2 regions of the Thermaerobacter composti genome follow, and region 2 is predicted to be linked to the other one. Evidence: riboswitches for the same ligand, from Rfam matches in the RefSeq annotation. Region 2 holds a riboswitch; the other holds the start of a gene.
What was found. Region 2 has a riboswitch for cyclic di-GMP ahead of flgB (flagellar basal body rod protein FlgB). Riboswitches for the same ligand answer to the same signal wherever they lie in the genome.

Region 1 (5,659 bases), 1.1 Mb from region 2:
CGCACGGCGGTGCGGATGTCCTCGGGAACCTGGTCGATCTGGCGCAGGAGCTCCTCGATGGGCTTGTTCTGGAGCGCGGGATACTTCTCCAGGGCCGCGTTGACGTTGTTCACGTAGGTGGCGTGGTGCCGGTCGTGGTGGATGCGCATGGTCTGCTCGTCGATGTGCGGCTCGAGGGCGTTGTAGTCGTACGGCAGGGGCGGCAGTTGGTAAGCCACCGACGATCCCTCCTCGGTTGGGCAGATCGCGCGGGGCCCTCGCCACCGGCAGAAGCACGAAGCGTCCCTGGCCAGGCCGACCGTCCCGGCCGCCGACGGGGCCGGTGGCCCAGGCTGTCCCGCGCCCGAATACGAGTATATACCAACGTCCGGAAGCTTTCATGCGACACCCCCGTGACGGCCCCGCGACAGCCCCGGCGACGGCCCCGGCGGCGACCCAGGGCCGGACGAACCGGCAACGCGCCCGGGGCGGGCGGCAGACCGCCGCCCGCCCCGGGCGCATCAGGGGGGAGGCCCATGCGGGCCTTGGGGGGAAAGAGGACAAACCAAAGGTCACGGGTTCCCGCGGTTGATGGCCGTCCTCGCGTCTCACGGCCGCAGGCGGTTGATGGCGCCCATCATCTCGTCGGCGGTCAGCACCGCCCGGGCATTGAGCTGGTAGGCCCGCTGCGCCGCCAAGAGGCGCGTCATCTCCGCGGCCAGGTCGACGTTGGACTGCTCCAGCATGCCCTGGCGCACCCGACCGGCCCCGCCCTGCCCCGGCGGCAGGGCGATCAGCGGCTCGGGTCCCGGTGCGAACAGGCCCTCGCCCCGGCTCTCCAGGGCGTCGGGTGCCGCCGGCACCACCACGGCCAGTCGTCCCGCCGGGACCTCGTCGCCGTCGGCCAACACGGCCCGGATCTCGCCCTCGGGCGAGACGATCCACGTGCGGCTTCCCGGCGGCAACACCACCGGCTGCCCGTCGTCCCGCAGCAGGGGCCGCCCGGCGCCGTCGGTGACCACCAGCCCCTCCCCTCCGTCGGGCCCGCCAGCCGCCGGCGGGCCCCCGGGCCAGGGGCTGAGGGTGAAGGCGCCGCCCCGCGTCAGCAAGACCTCCCCCGTGGCGGGTTCGACCACCTGGAGGAAGCCGGCCCCCTCCAGGGCCAGGTCCCACGGCGAGCCGGTCTCGCGGAGCGGCCCCTGGTGCCAGAGGCGGGGCGTGGCGGCGAGGCGTACACCGTGCCCCACCTGCACGCCGCCGGTCGCCGCGGCGAGGGGCGCCACCGGCGCCTGCACGGCGGCGTAGGCCAGGTCGGCGAAGTCCGCCCGCGACGCCTTGAAGCCGGCGGTGTTGACGTTGGCCAGGTTGTTGGCGGTGACGTCGACCTGACGGGCGGCGGCGGCCATGCCCGCGGCCGACGACCACAGGGCCCGCTGGATCACGTCACCCGCCCCACTTCCTGGATGGCCAGACCCAGGGTCTGGTCATGGGCCGCCAGCACCCGCTGGGCGGCCTCGAAGGCGCGGAAGTTGGCCAGCATGGCCACCACCGTCTTCACCGGGTCGACATTGGACTGTTCCAAAACGCCCTGGCGCACCGGCGTGTCCACGGGCACCGCCGCGCCCGCATCGCCCAGGTTGACCAGCAGGTTGTCGCCGGCCCTGCGCAAGGCGGCGGGGTTGGCGAAGTTCACCCGGGCGATGGTGCCCACGGCGAAGCCGCCCACCTCCACCTGACCGTCCGGCGTCACGGTGAAGTCGGCGGTGCCCACCCACAGGGGCTCCCCGTCGATGCCGAGCACGGGCCAGCCGTCGGGCGTCTGCAGGTAGCCCTCGGGTCCGACGGTGAAGTTGCCCGCCCGGGTGTAGGCGGGCCCATCCGGTCCCAGCACCACGAAGAAGCCCTCGCCCGCCAGGGCCAGATCCTGGGGGCGACCGGTCTCCACCCACGGACCGGGGCGGACGTCGAGACCGGCCTCGGCCACCACCACCCCGTTGCCCACCGGGCCGACCGGCGCCGCACCACGGCCCTCCAGCCGGGAGACGAGGAGCTCCGGGAAGGCCTCGGTGACGTTCCAGCTAGCCCGATAGCCGGGGGTCTCGACGTTGGCCAGGTCCGTGGCCAGGCGCTGCTGCACCACGACCCGGGCCATCATGCCGCTGGCGGCGGTGTAGAGTCCTCGCAACAAGGCCCGTCTCCCTCCACTGACCGGCGAGCCACGGCCGCCCGGGACCCCCTGGGGCCCATGGCCCCGCGATGCGAGGCCGGTGCGCGCCTGCCGCCGGCAGCGAACCGGGCGCGAACCGGAGCAGCGAACCGGGGTCCATCAAGGGCACCAAATGAAAACCCCCGGCGGCTGCCGGGGGACGAGAGCCCAACCTATCCCTCCGCCCGCTGCCACCGTGGCGAGGCACCGGGACCGGGCCCGCGGCCCGGAGAACCGTCCTACGGTGGGTCGGGCGGTACGGGATGCTCCACCCGTTCGGCAGCCCGGCCGTCGTGGCCGGCGGACGGCGCCCCCGGGCCCCAAGCCCGCTCCCCTCCCCCTTCGGAGGGGGGATCCTCGTCGGCCCTCGGTCGCCCCCGCCGCGCGGTAGACCCGTGGCTTTGCGCCCCCGCCTTTCGGCGGGTTTGCCCTTTCGCGGCGTGTCGAACCTCGACGGGAACCTCGTTTTGGAAGGCATGTTCGGCGCCGGTCGCGCCATTCCTGCTGGGAGCTCGGATCGTCTTCGCGGCGGGTCGCGCGCAGCGTCCGGCGGCCTGCCATCGAACCGCCCAATGGCCGCCCTCCCCGGCCCGCACCGGGCGGCGGTCGCCTGTCGCGTCGGCTTCGGGCCGGCCCTGGGCCGCAGCCGGGTGCAGCTCGTCGAGACCGCAGACATCCTCCGCCCCGCGGGCCGGTGCGCCCCGGCCCGCGGCCTCGCCCCCCATCCTTCGTGATCCGGCCCTCGGCCGGTCCGGGGCCACGGCCGCCCGAGCGCGGACGCGAGGGCACCGAGGTCGGTTCCGGCGTGGACGGTGGGGCCCAAGGCCGGCGTCACCCGGCGACGACGACCCCCGCCAGGCGATCGAGCATGCCCAGGGCCGCCCCGGTCCCCAGGGCCACCGTCAGCAGCGGCTCCTCCGGCTGCACCACGGGCAGACCGGTGGCCTCGGCGATGCGCCGGTCCAGGCCCCGCAGCAGCGACCCGCCGCCGGTGAGCACCAACCCGCCCACCACCAGGTCGGCCGCGAGCTCCGGAGGAACCCGCTCCAGGGCGGCACGCAGGCCGGCCAGCAGGGTGCCGATGGGCTCTTCCAGCGCCTCGTGGATCTCGGCGGCGGTCAGGTGCAGGGTCCGGGGCAGGCCGGTGACCAGGTCGCGGCCCCGCACCTCGAAGCGTTCGTCCGCCTCGGGGGGCACGGCCGTGCCGATGGCGATCTTGGCCTGCTCCGCCGTGCGCTCGCCGATCAGCACGTTGTACCGCCGCTTGACATGGCGGACGATGGCCTCGTCGAAGGCGTCGCCGCCGACCCGCACCGAGGCGCCCACCACCACGCCCCCCAGGGAGAGCACAGCGATGTCCGTGGTGCCCCCGCCCACGTCGACCACCAGGTGGCCGCCGGGCCGGTGGATGTCGAGCCCCGCCCCCAGGGCGGCGGCGACCGGTTCCTCCACCAGGTAGACCTTGCGGGCCCCCGCCTCGTAGCCCGCCTCGATGACGGCCCGCCGCTCCACGGTGGTGACGCCGGCGGGGACGCACACCACCATGCGGGGCCGCAAGCCCAGCCGGTGGGGCATGGCCCGTTGCAGCAACGCCTTGAGCAGGGTGGCGGTGGCCGTGAAGTCGGCGATGACGCCACCGCGCAGCGGGCGCGCGGCCACGATGTGGCCCGGCGTCCGCCCCAACATCCGATGGGCCTCGGCGCCCACGGCCACGACGCGCCCCGTCTGCCGGTCGACGGCGACCACCGAGGGCTCGTTGAGCACGATGCCGCGGCCCTCCACGTAGACCAGGGTGTTGGCGGTGCCCAGGTCGACCCCCAGGTCCCGCACGAACCCGACCATGTCCCCTCCTCCCTCCTGCCCGTGGGACGGCCGCCACCGCGGCCGACGGCCGTCGGTCGGCGGGCGTGGAGGCGGTGTCGACGCCAGGGCGGATTTCTTTGCCATCGGGTCGGGTTCCTCTTGACGCACAAGATGGCGGGCCGGGAGGGGATGGCCTCGGACCCCCGCTCGTCGCCGCTGGGAATGGGTTGTCCATCGAATGGGTTGTCCGCCGCGCGTCCAGGCGGGTGCCGCTCGTCGCCGCTGGGAATGGGTTGTCCGCCGCGCGCCCAGGCGGGTGCGGTGCGGACCGGCGCCGGGGAGGGGTCGTCCGGGGCAGGGGAAGGAAGGGGGCCGGGCTGCAGGCCGCTGACACCGGGTCGCGCCCGGGGGCCGCCGCCACGGCCGCGTTCGTCCGGGGGCCAGGGCCGGTGCCGGCAGGGACGGCGTTCAGGCCCCGACGGAGGGCTCCGAGGGGGGTTGCTTGCGCACCGGGCCCCGCTGCTCCTGCAGGTACTTGAGGCGGGTGGCCTCACCACCCCGCAGGTGGCGCTCCGCCTTGTTGGTCGCCAGGACCTGCTGGACCTTCGCCGCCAGCTGGCTGTCGATCTTGGGCAGGCGCTCGGTTACGTCCTTGTGGACGGTGCTTTTCGAGACACCGAACACCTTGGCTGCCTCGCGCACGGTGGAGCGGGTGCGAGCGATGTACGTGCTCACCTCCACCACGCGCTTCCAGATGTAGTCCTTCACCGACCTGCCCCCTTCGCCCTGGTCTGTTACCATCTATATGAGGGCGTTAGGCAAACATACCTTGACCGCAGGGCCGCGCACGGCCGCGCACGGGCGGACAGGCCATCGGCCTGGGTCGACGGGGTCCCACCCGGGGGACGAACCGGCTTCGCCGGAGGGCCGTGGGACGGGGATGGGCGCGGTGCCTGGGGCGAGGGGAGCGGTGCACGGGGTTCGGGGGCGAGGCGCGCCCGCCGCCGGTTGGGCGGGAGGGGCCGCGATGGGGGACGCGGCCCGCGTCGCGGCCCGATGCCATCGGGCCGCGACGCGGGCCGGTGCGCATGGCGGGGGCGGCTTGGGCGGTGCGGACGCCGTGGATCCGCGTCGGACGCAGGTGAGCCGATGCGTCGGACGCAGGTGAGCCGATGGGCCCGGGGCGATTGCTGCGGACGCGACCCCGGACGGCGATGGCCGCTGCGGGGGCGCGCGGGCCGGGGCGGCCCGCGCTTCCCTGGCCGACGGACCACCGGACCACGCCCGGGGGAGGGGCCCGCCGGCTGGTTCGGCATGGCGAACGGCCGGGTCGGCGAACCCTGCCGGGCGCACCGGGAGCGACCTTGGCCTGGGTCGGGCGGCTCGCAAGGGGGGCGGACGCGGGAGGGCCGCACCGCCCGTCGGCGGTGCGGCCCTCCCGTGCGCAAGGGGCGCTCGTCACCCCTGTCAGGTCCGGCCGGTCCGCGGCGGGCCGGCTGCCGAGGCCCGGCCCGGGACCGGGGTTTGCCGAGGACCGCGAACGGTGCGCCTGTCCGCGGCTATCCGATGACCGTGTTGGGATCGACGGCCTCGTCCCCCAGCCAGATCTCGAAGTGGACGTGGACGCCGGCGGCCGACTCCACCCGCGCCGACGAACCGGCCTTCCCGATG
Region 2 (5,659 bases):
CGCCGCCTTGCGGCGAGGCGGGATGTCGGCCCCTGGCGGGCGCGGAGCGGATGCTGCGGACGAACCGGCCGCCGCGGGCGCGACCCCGCCGGCGGACCCGCCGCGGGCGGGTCCGCCGGCGGCGGGCTGCGCCGGGGCCGGGGCGGCGCCCGCCGCCCCGGCCCCGGCGGGGGCGCTGCCGCGTCGCCCGGCCGGGCCCCCGGCGGGGGGCCCGGCCGGGCGACGCCCTCCGGCCCCAAGGCGACCGCTGCCCTCGGCCCCGGACGCCGAGCCCAGCGTCCCCCTGCGGCCCGGCGCCGGCCCAGCCGCCGTACCCGTCGCTCCGCTGCCCATCTCCCGTGGCACCGTCTCCTGTGGAAGCGCCAAGGCCCGTCGCCTCCCCCGTCCCTACCCCGCCGCCCGGGTCGCGGCCGGTGCCCATCGGCCCGCGGCACCCGTCGGCGGCCCGGCTAATTGGCCGACCGCTCCGCCAGCCAGCTGCGGATCACCTGGGCGACGTGCTCCGGCTGGTTCTTCACCAGCTCGCTGACCTGCTCGTAGACCGCGGCGTCCGCCATGCGCCCGTCGGCCCAGGCCGGGACCCCATCGGCGCCGCCGGCCCGCGCCGCCGGCAACCCGTGGAGCGGCAGCCCGTCCTGTCCAGGGACCGCCGTGCCGGCCCCCTCCACCAGGTCCTCGGCCTCCTCGCGGGCGCGGCGGACGGCCCGCCGGCGCCAGGCCACGACCAGGGCCGCCACCGCCAGGGCCGCCAGCAGGCCGGCGCCCGCCCAGAGGGCCCACCGTCGCGCCGCCTCGCGGGCCTGCCGCTCCGCCTCGAGCGACTGCTGCAGCCGGTCGGCCACCGTCGTGTCGAAGGGCATCCCGACGACCTCCACCTGGTCCTGCCGCTGCGGGTCGCTGCCGATGGCGGCCGCCACCACCTGCCGGAGGGCGGCCTGCCGCTCCGGCGTCAGCTGCCCGTTGACCACCACCGCCACCGAGAGGCGCTGCACCGCCCCCGGCGCCACCTGGAGCCGGTCGATCACCTCGTTGACCTCGTAGTTGGCCGTCCGCTCCGTGCGCTGGTACTCGCCCTCGCCCCCGACCAGCTGGGGATAGGTGGGGATGTTGGCGTCGCCGGGCACGCCGCCCGGGACCCCCTGACCCGTGAAGGTCTCCTCCAGCTCCTGGATGGACCGCAGCAGGCCCTCGCCGCCGTCGGCCGGCGGCTCGAACAGGTGCCGCTCGATCACCTGCTGGTCGAAGTTCAGCTCGGCGTTCACCCGGGCCACCACGTTGCCCGGTCCCAGCACCTGTTCCAGCAGGGTCTGGAGCCGGTGTTGCAGGTCCGCCTCGAACTGGCGCTCGACCTCCAGGCGGTCGTCGGCGCGGGCGGTGTCGGTTCCCTCCGCCGGACCGACCTCGGCCGAGAGCAGGCGGCCGGTCGCGTCGACGACGGTCACGTCCTCGGGCTTCAAGCCCTCCACCGCCGAGGCCACCAGGTGCATGATGGAGCGCACCTGCTCGGGCCCGAGGTCGGCGCCGGGCTTGAGCTGCACCAGGACCGCGGCGCTGGGCGGCCGACGCTCGGCGACGAAGGGGGTGTCGTCCGGCAGGACCAGGTGGACCCGCGCGGCCTCGACGCCCTCCAGCCGGCCGATGGTCCGCGCCAGCTCGCCCTGGAGGCCCCGCAGGTACTGCACCTGCCGCTCGAACTCCGTGGCCCCCATGGGCATCCGCTCCATCAACTCCAGGCCCACCGTGCCCTCCCGCGGCAGGCCCTGGGCGGCCAGCTCCAGGCGCAGCCGGTCCACCTCGGCGGCGGGCACCAGCACGGCCCGGCCGCCCTCCGCGAGCTGGTAGGGCACCCCCTGCTCCTCCAGCTGGCCGACGATGGCGGCCGCGTCGGAGGGATCGAGCCGGGTGAAGAGCGGCTCCCATCGCGGTTGACCGCGGCCCGCCAGGGCCAGCGCCAGCAGGCCCGCCAGCGCCAACCCCGCCGCCGCCACCACGGTCCAACGAGCCGCGGGCCGCAGCTGCCGGAACCAGCCCAGGAACTGTTGGGGAAGCTGCCGCAGTTGCGTCACCGGCATCGGGCCCTCCGCCGCCTCCTTCCCGTCGCCCTCGCCGCGCGCGGGCTATGCGGCCGCCCTCGCCGCCGCTCGCCGTCGGCGGCGGGCACGGCGGACCTGCTGCAGGTGGGCATCTGGGCGATGCGGCCGTCTCGCCGCCGGTCGCCGCCGGCCAGGGTCGCGGGCCGCCGTCAGATGGGCATCCGCATGATCTCCTGGTACGCCTCCAGCGCCTTGTTGCGCAGCTGCACGGCGAGCTCGACGGCCAGCCGCGCCTTCTCGCTGGCCACCATGACCGCGGACAGGTCGTCGACCTGGCCCGTCACCAGCCGCTGGGCCATGGCATCGGCTTCGGCCACCGTCCCCTCCAGTTGGGCCAGGGCCCGCGCCAGCTCCCGCAAGAAGCGGGGACCGTCGCCGGCGGCCGTCTCGGCGCCGCCTGCCGGCGTCCCTGCGGCACCGCCGGCCGGCGCCAGGCCCTCCGCGACGGACGGCGCCCCCACGCCGCCCGCCCATCCCACGCCCCATGGGCTCATGGATCATCCCTCCTGCTCTGCATCCAGCCCGCGTGCCGCCTAGCCCCGGCCCAGCTCCAGGGCCCGCAGGGCCAGGGTGCGAGCCGCGCTGAAGACGGCCACGTTCGCCTCGTAGGCCCGGGTGGCCGCCAGCAGATTCACCATCTCCATCAGCGGATCCACGTTGGGGTAGGCGACGTACCCGTCGGGCCCGGCGTCGGGATGCCCCGGGTCGAACACCAGCCGCGGCGGGGAGGGATCGGCGACCACCGCCGTCACCTGCACGCCCGCCGGGCCGAGGCCGCCGCCCCAGGGGCCGGTTCCTCCCGTCCCCCGCGGCGCGACGCCGGCGGCGCCCCGGGCCAGGGGACCCGCCGCCACCCGCTCCCGCAGCACCTCGGCGAAGGGTCGCACCCGCTCCTGGAAGACCGGCACCAGGCGCCGGTACGGCCCGCCGCCGGGGGCCCGGGTGGTGTCCACGTTGGCCAGGTTGTTGGCGATCAGGTCCAGCCGCAGCCGCTGGGCCGTCATGCCGCTGGCCGCGATGGCGAGGGTGCCGAAGAGGCCGTCGCCCATGGCGCTACCGCCTCCCCTCGGCGATGACCGTGCGCAACAAGGCGATGCGATCGGAGAGCTGCCGGATCAGCGCCTGGTAGTGCAGACCGGTCTCCGCGAGGCGCGCCATCTCGGCGTCGAGGTCGACGTTGTTGCCGTCGTTGCGCAGGGCCGTCCCCGTCTCGCGGTACACCGCCTGCCAGAGCGCGCCGACGGGTCCCCGGCCCGGCTGGTGCGCGGGGTGGGTGGCGGCCAGGGGCAACGGGCCTCGGCCCGCCGCCTGCAAGCCGTCCGCCCTGCCGGCGCCCCTCCCCGACGCCTCCAAGGCCAGCGCCAGCGCCCGGTCGAAAGCCACGTCGTAGCGCTTGTAGCCAGGGGTCTCGGCGTTGGCCACGTTCTGCGCCAGCAGGCGCTGACGGAGGGCCAGCACCTCCAGCGCCGCCGCCAGCCGGTCGTCGATGGCGCCCCACATGGGCCCACCCCCTCCGCTGCGAACACCGCCCGGTCCGGGAGCACCGGGCGCCTGCGCCGGGCACCGGGCACCCGCGCCGGCCCGGGTCGCCGCCGGCCCGCCCGGCGGACCGGCCGGGCTTGGGCTCCGAAAAGACGAGCCGCCCGCGGCGCAACCGGCACCACGGGCGGCCCACGACGGCGGGGACAGAACCACCACGCGGCGTTCGGCAGTCCGGCCGTCATAGTCCCGCCGGGGCGGGACCGTAGACCCGTGACTTTGCGAGCCTGCCTTTCGGCAGGGGTGCCTTTGTCGCTGCCGCGGGGGGCGGGCCGTCGCCAGGCTCCGACCGCTCCTGGAGCCCGGCGGGGGCACAAGGCCTCGCCCGCCCCCGAAGTTTATAGATTTGTCTATCCCTGTCGACCCGAGCTGGTCGACATGATTCTCCACACCACTGGTCATTCCTGCTATCGGCGACAAAAAATTTGGGACCCCGGTCCTGGATTTGGGTCCCTCTCTCGACACGGTTCGCCTTTCCAGCCGCGGTCTCCTTGGTGCGGGCGGCCGCCCGGCGGGCCGCGGCGGTCCCCGGGTCAGAGGATGTACCGGCTCAGGTCCTGGTCCTGCAGCACCCCCTCCAACCGCTGGCGGACGAAGGCGCCGTCGACCACCACCTTGCCCTGGAGGGCGTCGGGCGCGTCGAAGGCCAGGGGCTCCAGGACGCGCTCCAGCAGCGTGTGCAGGCGACGGGCACCGATGTTCTCCGCCTGCTCGTTGGCGCGGGCGGCCATGGCCGCCAGTTCGTCCACCGCGTCCGGCGTGAACTCCAGCTCGACCCCGTCGGTCGCCAGCAGCGCCTGGTACTGGCGCAGCAGGGCGTTGTCCGGTTCCGTGAGGATGCGCTTGAAGTCCTCACGGGTCAGGGGCTGCAGCTCCACCCGGATGGGAAACCGGCCCTGCAGCTCCGGGATCAGGTCCGAGGGCTTGGCGACGTGGAACGCGCCCGCAGCGATGAAGAGGATGTGGTCCGTCCGCACCGGGCCGTGGCGGGTCATCACCGTCGAGCCCTCGACGATGGGCAGGATGTCGCGCTGGACGCCCTCCCGGGAGACGTCGGGCCCGTGGCCCCGTTCCCGGCCGGCGATCTTGTCGATCTCGTCGATGAACACGATGCCCGCCTGCTCGGTGCGGCGGATGGCCTCGGCCACCACCTGGTCCATGTCGATGAGCTTCTGGGCCTCCTCCTGGGCCAGCACCTCCCGGGCCTCCCGCACCGGCAGCCGGCGCCGCCGCTTGCGCCGGGGGAGCCAGTCCTTGAGCAGGTCCTGGACGTTGAGGGTCACCTCTTCCAGGCCGGGCCCGCCCAGGATGTCCACCATCGGCGGCGCCTGGTCCTCGACCTCGATCTCCACCACCTGGTCCTCCAGCTGGCCGTCGCGCAGCCGCGCCGCCACCTCCTGCCGGCGCCGGCGCCAGTCCTCCTCCTCTTCCGGGCGCGGCGGCTCGCTGGGCTGGGGCGTGCCCCCGAGGGGCCCCAGCAGCATCTCCCACGGCGAGGAGAAGCGCGGGTGCCGCCGGCGGGGCGGCGGCACCAGCACGTCCAGCAACCGCTCGTCGGCGGCCGCCCGCGCCCGGTCCTGGACGGTGGCCATCCGCTCCGCCTTCACCATGCGGATGGCCGTCTCCACCAGGTCGCGGATGATGGACTCCACGTCGCGCCCGACGTAGCCCACCTCGGTGAACTTCGTCGCCTCGACCTTGATGAAGGGCGCACCCGTCAGACGCGCCAGGCGGCGGGCGATCTCGGTCTTGCCCACCCCCGTCGGGCCGATCATCAGGATGTTCTTCGGCGCCACCTCGTCCCGCAGGTGGGGCGGGAGCTGCTGGCGGCGCCAGCGGTTGCGCAGCGCGATGGCCACGGCGCGCTTGGCCGCGGCCTGGCCCACGATGTACCGGTCGAGCTCCGCCACGATCTGGCGCGGCGTCAACCGATCGGGCTCCCATGCCGCACCCGGTGCGGCCGCCTGATGCACGGCGGGCGTCCCTCCTCCGGTGCCGATGGCCGGTCCCGACCCCTGGCGGCCGCC

Region 1: linked by a shared signal. The riboswitch ahead of Q5761_RS00715 (flagellar hook-basal body protein) and the one ahead of flgB (flagellar basal body rod protein FlgB) in region 2 are both predicted to bind cyclic di-GMP.

What each region holds. Positions count from the first base shown of each region.
Region 1 is NZ_CP132508.1:157,864-163,522, reverse strand. It holds gene Q5761_RS00725 (superoxide dismutase) at 1-218, opposite strand, end outside; gene Q5761_RS00720 (flagellar hook-basal body protein) at 588-1,421, opposite strand; gene Q5761_RS00715 (flagellar hook-basal body protein) at 1,418-2,167, opposite strand; cyclic di-GMP riboswitch class I at 2,569-2,625, opposite strand; gene Q5761_RS00710 (rod shape-determining protein) at 3,017-4,027, opposite strand; gene spoIIID (sporulation transcriptional regulator SpoIIID) at 4,457-4,756, opposite strand; gene Q5761_RS00700 (peptidoglycan DD-metalloendopeptidase family protein) at 5,548-5,659, opposite strand, start outside.
Region 2 is NZ_CP132508.1:1,217,947-1,223,605, reverse strand. It holds gene fliG (flagellar motor switch protein FliG) at 1-24, opposite strand, end outside; gene fliF (flagellar basal-body MS-ring/collar protein FliF) at 450-2,072, opposite strand; gene fliE (flagellar hook-basal body complex protein FliE) at 2,243-2,587, opposite strand; gene flgC (flagellar basal body rod protein FlgC) at 2,627-3,142, opposite strand; gene flgB (flagellar basal body rod protein FlgB) at 3,147-3,593, opposite strand; cyclic di-GMP riboswitch class I at 3,798-3,890, opposite strand; gene hslU (ATP-dependent protease ATPase subunit HslU) at 4,166-5,605, opposite strand.